Regions from separate parts of the Paenibacillus sp. FSL P4-0184 genome, predicted to be linked through region 2. Evidence: riboswitches for the same ligand, from Rfam matches in the RefSeq annotation. Region 2 holds a riboswitch; the other holds the start of a gene.
The links. A riboswitch is a leader RNA that binds a small molecule or an ion and turns the genes downstream of it on or off. The one in region 2 is predicted to bind cyclic di-AMP.

Region 1 (6,322 bases), 1.1 Mb from region 2:
ACAAACAGGAGAATGGCGTGAGCTGTCTGCTGAAGAGAAGCAAGAACTTGGAGCTACACTGAATTACGAACTTCTATAACCTAGAAGAGCCTAGATTTGAATACAATGTATCAAAAAAGAGCTGTTCCATCGGTCTAAGACCTTGGGACAGCTCTTTATGCTTGTAATAGGATAACCATTATTCATCGGAAGGAGCAATACCTGAGAACTCTTTGGTTTCTTGATATTTACGAATAATGGATACTTCAACCCGGCGGTTCTTACTTCGTCCAACAGCTGTAGTATTTTCAGAAATGGGGTGGTATTCCCCGTATCCAATCGCACTAAATTTCCGTGGATTCAGGTTCGTATTTGTTAGCAAAATCTTCATGAACTGAAGGGCGCGATCGGCGCTCAGGTCCCAGTTGGAAGAATAGTCGCTATTAGAGATAGGGATATTATCGGTATGTCCTTGCACGACTACATCATAATCTGGGAATTGCTGCAGCATGGTTGAGATGGACTTTGCTAATTGCCGAGAATCATCTTTAACTACTGCCTGTCCGGATGCGAACAGCGCGTTATCACTTATCGTAATCATAAGTTGGGATTGATTGAGCTTAGTGCTGAGTAGATCGGTAAGGCCGTTCTTGCTGATATATTGATCAAACTGCTTCTTAAGCTTCTCTAAATCCTCTTGTTCCTTTTGCCGCAGCTTAGCCATTTCTGTTTGTTCATTTTTCTTGGTTACTGATTTATCCATTTGATCATTTTTTCCTAAATCCTCTTGACTCTTAGATGGCATTGCCGCCCGCTCTTCAAGAACACCTGTACCGCCATTAAGAGCGGAACTGAAGGCTTGACTCATCTCTTCGAATTTTTTGGCATCCGTTGCACTCATAGAATACATTACGATGAACAAGGCTACCAGAAGGGTCATAAGATCAGAATAAGGCAGTAGCCAAGATTCATCGGCGTGTTCTTCATGCTCTTCGTGTCGTCTAGTCTTTTTGCTCACCCGATCCACTCTCCTTCTCATCATTTAACTTAGCTCGTTCCGAAGGTGTCAGGAAGACAGCAAGCTTCTGATTGATGGCAATAGTGGATACACCGGATTGTATGGACAAAAGACCTTCGACCATCATCATTCGAACTTCAATTTCACGTTTGGAAAGTCGTTTTAGCTTATTGGCAATAGGATGCCATAATACGTAACCTGTAAAGATACCGAGTAGTGTTGCGATGAAGGCAGCCCCGATTGCTGCAGCCAATTTGTTCATATCACTCATATCAGCCAGAGCGGCGATAAGTCCGATAACGGCCCCGAGTACGCCAAGTGTAGGAGCATACATACCTGCTTGTGAGAAAATGAGTGCGCCTGCTTTATGTCTATCCTCTGTGGCGTGGATGTCCTCCATGAGAACATCGCGGACAAAATCCTGATCATTTCCATCAATAATCATCCGCATGCCATTTCTGAGGAAGTTATCTTCTATTTCATCGACTTTCGACTCAAGAGCCAGCAGACCTTCACGCCGTGTAATAGAAGCCCACTCCATGAACATAGTAATTAATTCGGATTTACTGATTAATTTCTTTTTGACAAAAATCATTTTAAACAGACTTGGAATCTTCTTGACCTCCGAGAACGGAAAGGCCATAAAGATGGAAGCTGCCGTACCCACTAAGATAATAACGTAAGCAGCAGGTGTGGCTAAAGCGTGAAGAGGAGCGTGCTTGAGGATCATACCCCAAATAACTGCAACTAGACCAAAAATTAAACCAAGTATTGTTGAAATTTCCATTATGCACCTCGTCCATGAGATTATAAGATGTGTTCCGACAAAGCCGCGTATATCATCCTTGAAACAGCGGCAAGGCACTCTGTTCGAAACCGAATAACGTATATTCTTATTTATCGACATCATTCCGTTTTTTGTGAAGTCATTTTTTCGGCTATAATGGATAAGGTAAGTAATTATTCATCTGTGGAGAAAACGGAGTGATACATGTGGGTGTAAAGCATGGTAGAGATTACGGTGAAATCCTAACGGATTTGACTGAGGCTGTCGGAAGAATTTCCGATGGGTACTTATTTTTTGAAATGGATCCGGAAGAGTGGCAAGAATTGCCGCAGGAATCCAAGATGGAGGTATGGGAGGCACTGGCTGAGGATCTTTTCTTCGCGCTGGGTAATGAACCTATGATTGAGGTGGGGAGCGGCGTTATCATTTACGATAAGGACACGCACCGCATTAATATTTTAGTCGGAGAAGAGGATTTAGCCTCTGTTGTTTTGATTTAAGAAGAGGGGGCGCGGGGCGTAATTTGCCCGTAGTTAGTAGCCCGTGTTAAAATTGGTGTAGCCGAGTTATAATCGCTGGGATTCTTGAATACATTTAATCGAAAATATTGCCTTTATCCTGGCACATCCCTTGGACCTCAGAAGCTAAGGGATGTTTTGTTTAACGAATAAGACGAGTAAAGGGACCTGCGGATTTTACTGCAATTTTTAGTAAGGGAGGAAACGAATTGTTATTTACCGAAGAAGAACTGCGTGAGCAGATCAGCAAGCTGGAAGGTTGGAAGCTGGAAGAGAATACCATGGTGCGAAAATATATGTTCAGTCAATATATGAAGGGTATTGCTTTCGTTGATGAAGTAGCCACCATTTCAGAAGCCTTTGATCACCATCCACATATTACGATTGATTATAAGACAGTGACTTTACGACTGAAATCAAATGAGGAAGACGGTATTACAGCTCTAGATATTCGAGAGGCACATGAATTTAATGAAGCCTTTGAGAAAAATCGTTAGTGTCACCTAAACTCATAAATAAACGCCCGTGCGCAGATAGTGAACTATCTTCTGGCACGGGCGTTTTTAGTTGCTTAGGTAGTAGTTACTGTTACTTTTTCTCTGAGAGCCAGAGGGCGACGTTTGCAATCTCCTCAGGGGCTAGCTTTTCTTTAAAGGAAGGCATTTGACCTCGTCCTTTAGTGACGATACTGTAGATTTCTTCAGCATCATGCTGACCGCCTTCATTTTGAAGACTGGGTCCAACTCCACCTTGAAGCTGATCGCCGTGACAGGTGATACAGCTGGCTTTCACGGTTGCTTCGGCCTTTGCCGCATCCAATTGGACTTCCGGCATCGTCGGCTTATTCTGTTCAGCTACCTCTTCTTTACCTGGAAGTGTAAACATAAGTACTACCGCAAAGGCACAGGCGGCAAAAAACAAACCGCTCATGATCCATTTCTGCATCCCAGTTCGTCCCTTCTATGTAAGCTGCTCCCTACATTATAGCTCAAGGTGAAGCGTTATCATAGGGTTTGTGACAAAAAAATGAACGATAAAGCCATCAAATCATTGAAAAATATTGAATTTAATATTATTTATCATAGACCATGCAATAAAAAGGTTTGTTTCCTGTGGGGGTTAGGCGCTCATACGTATCGGTAATCGTAAATCCACACTTTTGGTAAGTTCGGATCGCCCGCTGGTTCCAGGTCAATACCTCTAGATCAATCTCACGCCCAGGATAACGAAGCAGGGCTGCTTGCACGATTGCATCCATGAATATTTTTCCTAGACCTTGACCGCATAGATCAGGGCGCATACCAATCCCCAAGCGAACAACACCTTCCATTGGAAACAACTGCGCGAATCCACACAAAATCCCTTGCCCATTTAATATGGAGACATATTGCTCATTCCGTAGCTGAGGGTCACCGAACTCGATTCCAAGAGCCTGCATTTGCTCCCACGGCATCCAGCCGTAAATATTATAAGGGGCAGTGTAATCCCAGTTGCAAATCTCTTCCGCGTGACTGGTCTCCATAGGCGCTACATGAAAAGTAACAGAGGGATTTATCATAAGGTCAAGGACCTCCTTTCACGGGGGAACTTTAAATGTCTTATATTTCTAGCTTAAAATACTTATGGTCCTTATAAGGACATCGAAGGCGTTTATGCTTGTAACTAATTATATACAAAAAGAGGCATGGTCGACTCAGAAATTTATGAGGATTATTGTTTTACAAATTCTGAGAGGGGTAAATACTAAATAAGACAAAAAACAAGCTCTTCTCCAAGAATCAACATCTTGGAAAAGAGCCTATGTACGATTTACTTATTGAACATCATCATTATCTTCTGTCTCAGAAGCAACAGAATGATAAGCATCCGTGCTCATAATTCGTTTAGCACCGATGTAGCGTTTCACGTAGTAGCTATCACTCAGGGAGCTAATCGTTACACCGCGTGAGGAAGATGCGTGTGCAAACTTGCCTTCACCGACATAAATACCAACATGGGAGACACCCTTACCACTTGTATTGAAGAATACAAGATCTCCAGATCTTAAATCATCTTGGGAGATAGCAGTACCCATTTGATACTGGGAACCTGATTGGTGTGGTAGGTTTATACCAATTTTATCAAATACATACATTGTAAATCCGGAGCAATCAAATCCATTTGTGGAGATGCCGCCGGATACGTACTTAGTTCCGATGGTCTTGTCGATCACTTTATCCATTTTGGAATCCGCGAAAGCGCTTCCTGCTCCGATGGTGAAAATAATGGAAAAGCTAAGTACTGCTGCTGCTAGCTTCTTCTTCAAAAGTTTATACCCCTTCCGGATGCCTACGAGGTTAGCTTAAGGGTTCGGTTGAAGGTCCCCTATGACCCCTCTAAAAATGGAGGTCAATTCACCCAAAGTTGGTTCCCCCGTTTTCCTAATAGTTAGGAAACTCGGCTGATACTGTTGATTAGGAATAGCTTGTAATCAATACATGACAAAACCTTTGTAAATAACAACTTAATGATTACAAAAATGTTACTAAAATCTTACTGCAGTTATTGTAACAAACAGAGTGCCGCTTGGCAATCGTTTTTAACATAATCATGCAGAAAAATTCGTTTTTTTAAAGACAAAATGCATATGTAAGCGATAATATTAAACTAATTTTTATATTTATTGAAATTTTTATCAAATAAAAGTGTTTAAAGTCCGTTCTAGAGGTGTAAAGAATATAATAAGACAAAAGAAAACCTGGATTCGATTAAGTCAATAATCAAACCCAGGTCTATATAATGTAATTGTGAGGTTATAGTTGTGGGGAAGTATTAATCGTAGGCTATAGCTTGATATGAGGAAGTACTCATTACTCTTTTAGCACCAACGTAGCGATTGGCCCAGTAGGACTGGCTAAGTGAAGTGATGGTCACGCCATATGAAGATGATGATTGTGCGAATTTTCCGTTTCCAACATAAATGCCGACATGGGATACGCCGTTGCCCAATGTGTTAAAGAAAACTAGGTCACCTGAACGTAATTTACTTTTGGCTACAGGAGTTCCGACATTATATTGAGCTTTTGAAGTACGGGGCAAAGAAAGACCCACCTTCTTGAATACATACGTAGTAAATCCAGAACAGTCAAACCCGGCAGTGCTAGTGCCTCCGGTTTTATAGGCAACTCCAATTGTCTTTGAAATAACACTGTCCATCTTAGAATCTGCAAAGGCACTTCCTCCACCAATAGAGAACGCCATCACAAGTCCTAGCGCCGCAGCGACGCATGCTTTTCTTAAATTCTTCAAAAAAATTGTACCCCTTCCAATGCCTGTGAGGTTAGCTTAAGGATTCGGTAGAAGGTTCCCCTATGATCACTGCAAAGCGAGATCAATTCACCCAAAATATGGTTCCCCCACTTCCCGGTGCAAGGAATTCGGCGTTTTATGCACCAGATAGTGACTTATCGACATGACTACGACAAATACATGAAGTTATGTAGAAATCGTTTCAAATGATTACAAACTTGTTACCAATGGAACAGGACTTATTGTAACAAAGTCTTTACGATTTTGCAAATCCTCATAAATTGTCTATAACGCGAAAGAGTCCCAGCTCCTGATTCAGGAACCGGGACTCTTATATTATGTTCTGTAATGTTTCAAATTATTGTGGAAATGCTTTACTTTGCCATAGATGATATTGAGCTGAAATTCCCCACATTTTGAAGAGTGTTGAGGGCAGTGATGAAAGTTGACGAATAAGAAGTGCTGGTAGGCCAGGACAGAAGATACCCGTTAGTCCGCACACTAGCAAAAGGATCAGGCCTGCTGCACCAAGTATGATTGAAATTCCTATTGCCGGAATCAGCGACTTCAAGCAAATGAATAAGGAGGAGAACATCCCCGTGCCGCTGGTATAACCAAACTGCATATATAGAAGGAACAGGCGCACGATAAAGATGTATATAAGCCATGCCAATACGTATGGAACTAGATGAAGTAACAAAGAGTAGTTCAGAAAGGAGGACAAGAATAGCC
Region 2 (6,322 bases):
TCAAGATTGGCGCAGCCGTCAACCCATTAACTATCCAATCACAGAAGCATTTGCTTGCTTATCATTTCAACAGTATTACCGCTGAGAACGAGATGAAATTTGAAAGTCTGCATCCACTTGAGGACACTTATAACTTTAGGGCAGCAGACCAGCTGGTTGCCTTCGCCAGGGAACATCATATGGCGATGCGCGGACATACCTTGATTTGGCACAACCAGACAACGGACTGGCTGTTTGAGGATAAGGGCGGAGGACCTGTAAGCAAAGAGATTCTGCTTGCACGAGTTAAATCACATATTCAGACCGTTGTAGGACGTTATAAGGAAGAAATTTATGCTTGGGATGTTGTAAACGAGGTAATCGCTGATGAGGGAGAAGAACTTCTTCGCCAGTCGAAGTGGCTCGACATTGTGGGCCCAGACTTTATCGCCAAAGCGTTTGAATTCGCGCATGAAGCCGATCCAAAGGCTTTGTTGTTCTACAATGACTATAACGAATCCCATCCATTAAAGCGTGACAAAATCTATAAACTGGTGAAGTCGCTATTGGAACAAGGCGTGCCGATCCATGGCGTCGGATTGCAGGCACACTGGAATTTATACGATTCTAGTCTGGATGATATTCGTACAGCGATCGAAAAATATGCATCCTTAGGACTTCAGCTCCAACTGACAGAGCTGGATGTATCCATGTTCCGTTTCGATGATAGACGAATGGACTTAAAGGCAGTACCTGCTGATCTGCTCGAGCTTCAAGCAGATCGATATGAAGCGATGTTCGCACTGCTGAGAGAATACCGGGACGTGATTAGTTCGGTCACGTTCTGGGGAGCAGCGGATGACTATACCTGGCTGGATGATTTCCCTGTTCGTGGGCGGAAGAACTGGCCGTTCCTATTCGATGAAGGGCATAAGCCTAAGCCAGCTTTCCATCGAATTATCACCTCTGCCACGAAATCATAGAGTGGACAAGCTGCTCAAATAATGAACTGTGAACCCGTCCTTATATCGATTAAGGGCGGGTTATTTATACGTTGATAGATTAGTAGAGTAGATCTCAAAGGGCGGATTAAAGTGAGCGTGACAATTAGAACGATTCTGGAAGATTTAATAGGAGCTATGGAACAGATAGATGGGACTGTGGATACTCTTAAGCCGGGGAATCCAGAAATGGTGATTACAGGGATGGTTACGGCATTTTGCGCTACGCAATATGTTGTGGAACGAACGATTGCTATGAACGCCAATTTGTTGATCACACATGAAGGTGTGTTTTACAGTCATCATGAGACGAGCAAGTGGTTAAAGGATGACCCTGTGTCTCGCGCGAAACGGAGTTTGATTGAGCGTTCTGAACTGGCTATTTTTCGTTATCATGATTATTGGCATCGGCATCAACCGGATGGGATCATGGTGGGCTTGCTACGAGAGCTTGAATGGTCAGCCTATGTGGTTGAGCAGCAATCCACTGCTACAATCCTATCGATTCCAGCTATGACGGTAAGTGAAGCGGCTCTGTATATAAAAAGAAAGCTAGGCATCTCCTATGTACGTGCTGCCGGAGACCTATCCCAGATATGCAGACATGTGGGGATATTAGTAGGTTACAGAGGAGGTGGGACGATGGCTATTCCTCTTTTTAATCAGCACAATCTTGATTTAATTATTGCTGGCGAGGGCCCCGAATGGGAAACTCCAGAATATGTGAGGGATGCTGTCCACCAAGGCAGATTAAAAGCGCTGATTATGTTAGGTCATGCGGAAAGTGAAGCTCCAGGAATGAAATATTTAGCTGAAGTTCTGGCACAGAAATACCCAATGATTCCTACTTATTTTATTGCTGAACAACCGGTCTATCAGCTGGTTTAATTTCGTATAAACCGAAATGAAGAATAAATTTGCATATTATGGAGAAAATGATTGGAAACTAGGTCACTGAGAAAGGAGTGTTTCAATGGAAATTCCTTTGGAGGCTGATGAAGTGTTAAGTCGTATCAAAAAGCTTCAAACCGATGGAAGCTCGATCAGCAAAAAACAAGTGAAGCAAAGCGATCCTGATCTTATGAGAAGTGCGCTGTTCTTTTTTCCGAGCTGGGAGCATGCATTGAAAAACGCCGATCTGTTGTAGCCATATGATTGTATAACGAAGCCGAGTGGTTCAGGGATTGATCTCTGATGGCCGCTCGGCTTTTTTTAGATATATTGAGTAAACAAGAGCAAAAGAAAGAGAAAACGAAGTGTATGCTTAATATGAAATGAAAAGCATGGCTTTCAACATTATTTTGCCCACGGCTCAACTTTACAAGAAACCTTACACGGAGTATGATTCATCACATAACTGACAATTACATAAGAAGTCCGCTTAATTTCCGTTAAGGAAAGCGGGGGAACCAACAACTGGGAACCAGTGTAACAATCGGTACTAGTTATGGGGTGAATCCTGTTCCAGGTGCATAAATGCATCCATGCAGGTAGGGCAACTCTCACTGCCCGAATCCGACAGCTAACCTCGTAAGCGTATGGAGAGAGGATGAATGGCGTATTTGATGATGAATAGCCACAGAGAATCCCTCTGTGGTTTTTTGCTGCGTTAAAAAGCAGATATAGTTGTAGAACCTATCTATGAAAGAGGTGTTAACTTTGCCTATTGCTAAACTGAATGGAACTTCGCTCTATTACGAAATCAATGGAACAGGGACTCCGGTTGTGTTTATCCATGGACATGGATTAACACATAGTATGTTCAAGCCACAATTGGAGTATTTTTCTGATAAATATAAAGTGATTCTGTGTGATTTACGGGGGAATGGCAAATCAGGTGAACTACTGCAGGCCCCAAATGAGATTATTGAAACCCAATGTCTAGATATAATTATGCTATTGAATGATTTGGGTATTCGTGAGGCTGTTTTTGTCGGGAGTGCCTATGGGGGGCTCGTCGTTCAACATATTGCGAAACAATATCCAGAGCGAGTAAAAGCGATTGTTGTCGCGGATAGCTTTTGTAGAAGTCAGGCGTCAACGATAATCGGTAAAATCCAGCTTATGGCTGCTTATTGTAGTTGGTTAATGTATTACGCTCCAAGTGAGCTTGTACTGCCTTCGATTCGTATGATGTACCGGGAACGCTGGAATCTGGCTTATAACGAGATTAGAAGAGGACTTCTCGATAAACGTCCACGGGAATTGTATCGGCAAAGGCTGGCTACGAGCCATGTGGATTACACTAGATGCTTAAAGTCTTTTAAGCGTCCCGCCTTATGTATTGTAGGTGACTTTAGTGAATTTGGAGTTAATTGTATGAAGGATATGGTGTCTCAGCTGCCACATGCTCAGTTAGTGATCATCCCTAACGCATTAGATCCTAGTAATCTGTGTCAGCCGGAGAAATTTAATGCTATACTTCAGCGGTTTTTGGAGAAACAGCAGGAAACTCAGCAGATTAGTTGATCTTAGTGGTAAGTGAGAAATGAGGGGCGTCCCATAGCCGGGGAGTATGTACTGGCTACGGGGCGTTCTTCTGTATGTCTGTATTTTGTACAATGCTGTCTACTGATGTAAGATTAAAGATATTCGAGATTAACTATCTAAAGGAGCTGAGTCATGATGTCTCAAGCCGAAACCATAAAATTGACCTCATTATCTTCAAAAGGGGGCTGCGGCTGCAAAATCGGTCCCGCCGATCTCATGCAGGTTATTCGCAGTCTACCACCAACCGTTCCTAATCCGGATCTACTTGTAGGTCTGGATACCAGTGATGACGCTGGGGTATATCGATTAAGTGATGATCTAGCGTTAGTGCAAACTGTTGATTTTTTCACGCCGATCGTGGACGACCCTTATTCCTTTGGGCAAATTGCAGCAGCTAATGCGTTAAGTGATATTTATGCTATGGGCGGCAAGCCGCTTACAGTGCTTAATATTGTGGCCTTCCCTATTTCTGTTTTGGACAAAAGCATTCTCGGTGACATTTTGCGCGGTGCAGCAGATAAAGTGCAGGAAGCAGGAGCAACGCTTGTGGGCGGACATTCCATCGACGATAAAGAGCCTAAATTTGGATTGGCCGTTACGGGCCTTGTGCATCCGGACAAAGTAAGAACGAATGCAGGTGCGCAGGTAGGAGACAAGCTGATTTTGACTAAACCTATCGGTGTGGGCATCTTAACGACTTCTATTAAAAAGGATCAGCTATCCCCAGAAGAAACTACACGCCTTACGACAGTAATGTCTACATTGAATAAAAAAGCGGCTGAAATCATGGAGCCCTATGATGTACATGCTTGTACAGATGTTACCGGATTCGGGTTGCTTGGACATGCCTCGGAAATGGCAAAAGGGAGTAATCACGGACTGATTATTCGTCAAGGCGATGTACCGATGCTGCCAAGAGTAAGAGAGCTCGCGGAGCAGGGCTTTGTTCCAGGCGGTACTAAAAATAACTTTGCCCATTTGGAGGGCAGTATTCTTTATCCGGAAGAGATGGACCAATTAAGCCGTTATATTCTGTGTGATGCTGTGACTTCCGGTGGACTGCTGATTTCTGTTGCTCCTGAACAAAGTGAGGATTTGCTAAAAGAGTTAGTAGATGCAGGTGTGGAAGCGGCATTGATCGGAGAGGTAACGGAAGAACATCCGGGTCAGATTGTAGTTATAGCTGCGCAATAACGCTGTAGTTCAGCTTAGAGGCGACCTAAGAAGTTAGCCACCAGAGGAGAGAGCGCATTGTTTCAGGATATTACACTGGAAGAACTAAGAGTGTTAAAGAATAAGAAGCAGATCACCGTTATCGACGTTCGATCTCCTTCTGAATATAAAGATTCGACATTGCCAGAGAGCTTGAATATTCCTTTTTTTGACGATGAGGAACGAGCTGAAGTAGGTACATTGTATAAACAGACAAGTGTGCAGGCTGCGAAAGAACGCGGTTTGGAGATTGCTGCGGCGAAGCTACCTTCCTTTGTCAAAGAATTTGCTGCGATTCAAGGGGACAAGGCTGTATTCTGCTGGAGGGGAGGTATGCGCAGCCGTACAACTGCGACCGTACTTTCTTTAATGGATATTCACGCTTACCGATTGATTGGCGGCTATAAAGCTTACCGTAAATGGATACTCGATGAACTGGAGTCCTATGAATTCAAGGCGAAGCCTTATGTCATTCATGGAAATACGGGTACAGGTAAAACAAATCTGCTGCACCGCCTGAAGGCACAGAGCTATCCTGTTTTGGATTTGGAAGGAATGGCAGGTCACCGCGGTTCTATCTTTGGCGAGATCGGACTTCATGCAAACAATCAAAAAACGTTCGATAGTCTCCTTATGGAGGAATTAATTAAGCTTGGGGATGCTCCTTATGTACTGTTTGAAGCGGAGAGCAAAAAGATTGGGAAGGTCGTAATGCCCCCATTCATGGCCGAGCAGAAAGAGATTGGAACACAGATTTGGATTGAGATGCCACTACAAGCCAGAGTGCAGCAAATCCTTGAGGATTATCGACCAGAAGAATATAAAGAACAGTGCATTTCAGCATTTCGAAGTATCAAATCGCGAATTCATATCCCCATTGCGGCGGAAATCGAGCGTTGCTTGCAAGCTGATATGTTCGGAGAGGCTGTTGCGCTGCTGTTAGAATACTACTATGATCCTAAATACGATTATACGTCTACTCAGTATGAAGGTATTGAGAGAGTTACCTTTAAGGTGAACAATTTGGATGAAGCTGAGGCTGCGGTGATCTCTTTTTTAAGTAATCAGAAGGTATAAGCTTTATGTATCGTAAAGTATGAGGGGTTTAGAGGAGGCTCGGATTAACAAATGATCTATTTAGACTATAACGCTACAACACCTGTAGATAAGGAAGTAGCAGAGGTTATGATTCCTTATCTTTATGGTCATTTTGGCAATCCTTCAAGCAGTCATTCTTTGGGACAAGAAGCTAAAGTCGGAATCGAGCGAGCAAGAACACAGGTGGCTAATTTCCTGAATTGTACGCCGGGTGAGGTGCTTTTTACAGGAGGGGGCAGCGAGTCGAATAATACCGTCATCAAGGGCGTGGCCCAAACGTATCGACATAAAGGCAATCACATTATTGTGTCTGCTGTGGAGCATCCTGCGGTAATTAAACCGTGTCAGTATCTGGAGCAGTTGGGCTACACGATTACTTATGTACCTGTTGACGCGTATGGAATGGTGCAGGTAGATGATGTGAAAAATCAGCTTACAGACCAAACTATGCTAGTCTCGATTATGCACTCTAACAACGAAACGGGCACGATTCAGCCGATCAAAGAAATAGCCGAGGTCTGCCATGAACGGGGTGCCCTTAT

Region 1: it holds a riboswitch for cyclic di-AMP, as region 2 does, so the genes downstream of both, MKY52_RS08620 (C40 family peptidase) here and MKY52_RS13600 (alpha/beta fold hydrolase) in region 2, are expected to answer to the same signal.

Annotation. Positions count from the first base shown of each region.
Region 1 covers NZ_JBBORN010000001.1:2,012,515-2,018,836, reverse strand. Annotated here, with positions in the region: gene rluF (23S rRNA pseudouridine(2604) synthase RluF) at 1-79, shown strand, start outside; gene motB (flagellar motor protein MotB) at 179-997, opposite strand; gene motA (flagellar motor stator protein MotA) at 981-1,784, opposite strand; gene MKY52_RS08640 (hypothetical protein) at 1,991-2,284, shown strand; gene MKY52_RS08635 (4a-hydroxytetrahydrobiopterin dehydratase) at 2,512-2,799, shown strand; gene MKY52_RS08630 (c-type cytochrome) at 2,891-3,247, opposite strand; gene MKY52_RS08625 (GNAT family N-acetyltransferase) at 3,375-3,860, opposite strand; gene MKY52_RS08620 (C40 family peptidase) at 4,116-4,607, opposite strand; cyclic di-AMP (ydaO/yuaA leader) riboswitch at 4,613-4,754, opposite strand; gene MKY52_RS08615 (C40 family peptidase) at 5,114-5,542, opposite strand; cyclic di-AMP (ydaO/yuaA leader) riboswitch at 5,596-5,734, opposite strand; gene MKY52_RS08610 (hypothetical protein) at 5,949-6,322, opposite strand, start outside.
Region 2 covers NZ_JBBORN010000001.1:3,096,255-3,102,576, forward strand. Annotated here, with positions in the region: gene MKY52_RS13585 (endo-1,4-beta-xylanase) at 1-962, shown strand, start outside; gene MKY52_RS13590 (Nif3-like dinuclear metal center hexameric protein) at 1,074-1,868, shown strand; gene MKY52_RS13595 (hypothetical protein) at 1,954-2,127, shown strand; cyclic di-AMP (ydaO/yuaA leader) riboswitch at 2,349-2,533, shown strand; gene MKY52_RS13600 (alpha/beta fold hydrolase) at 2,640-3,449, shown strand; gene selD (selenide, water dikinase SelD) at 3,606-4,664, shown strand; gene mnmH (tRNA 2-selenouridine(34) synthase MnmH) at 4,722-5,759, shown strand; gene MKY52_RS13615 (cysteine desulfurase family protein) at 5,811-6,322, shown strand, end outside.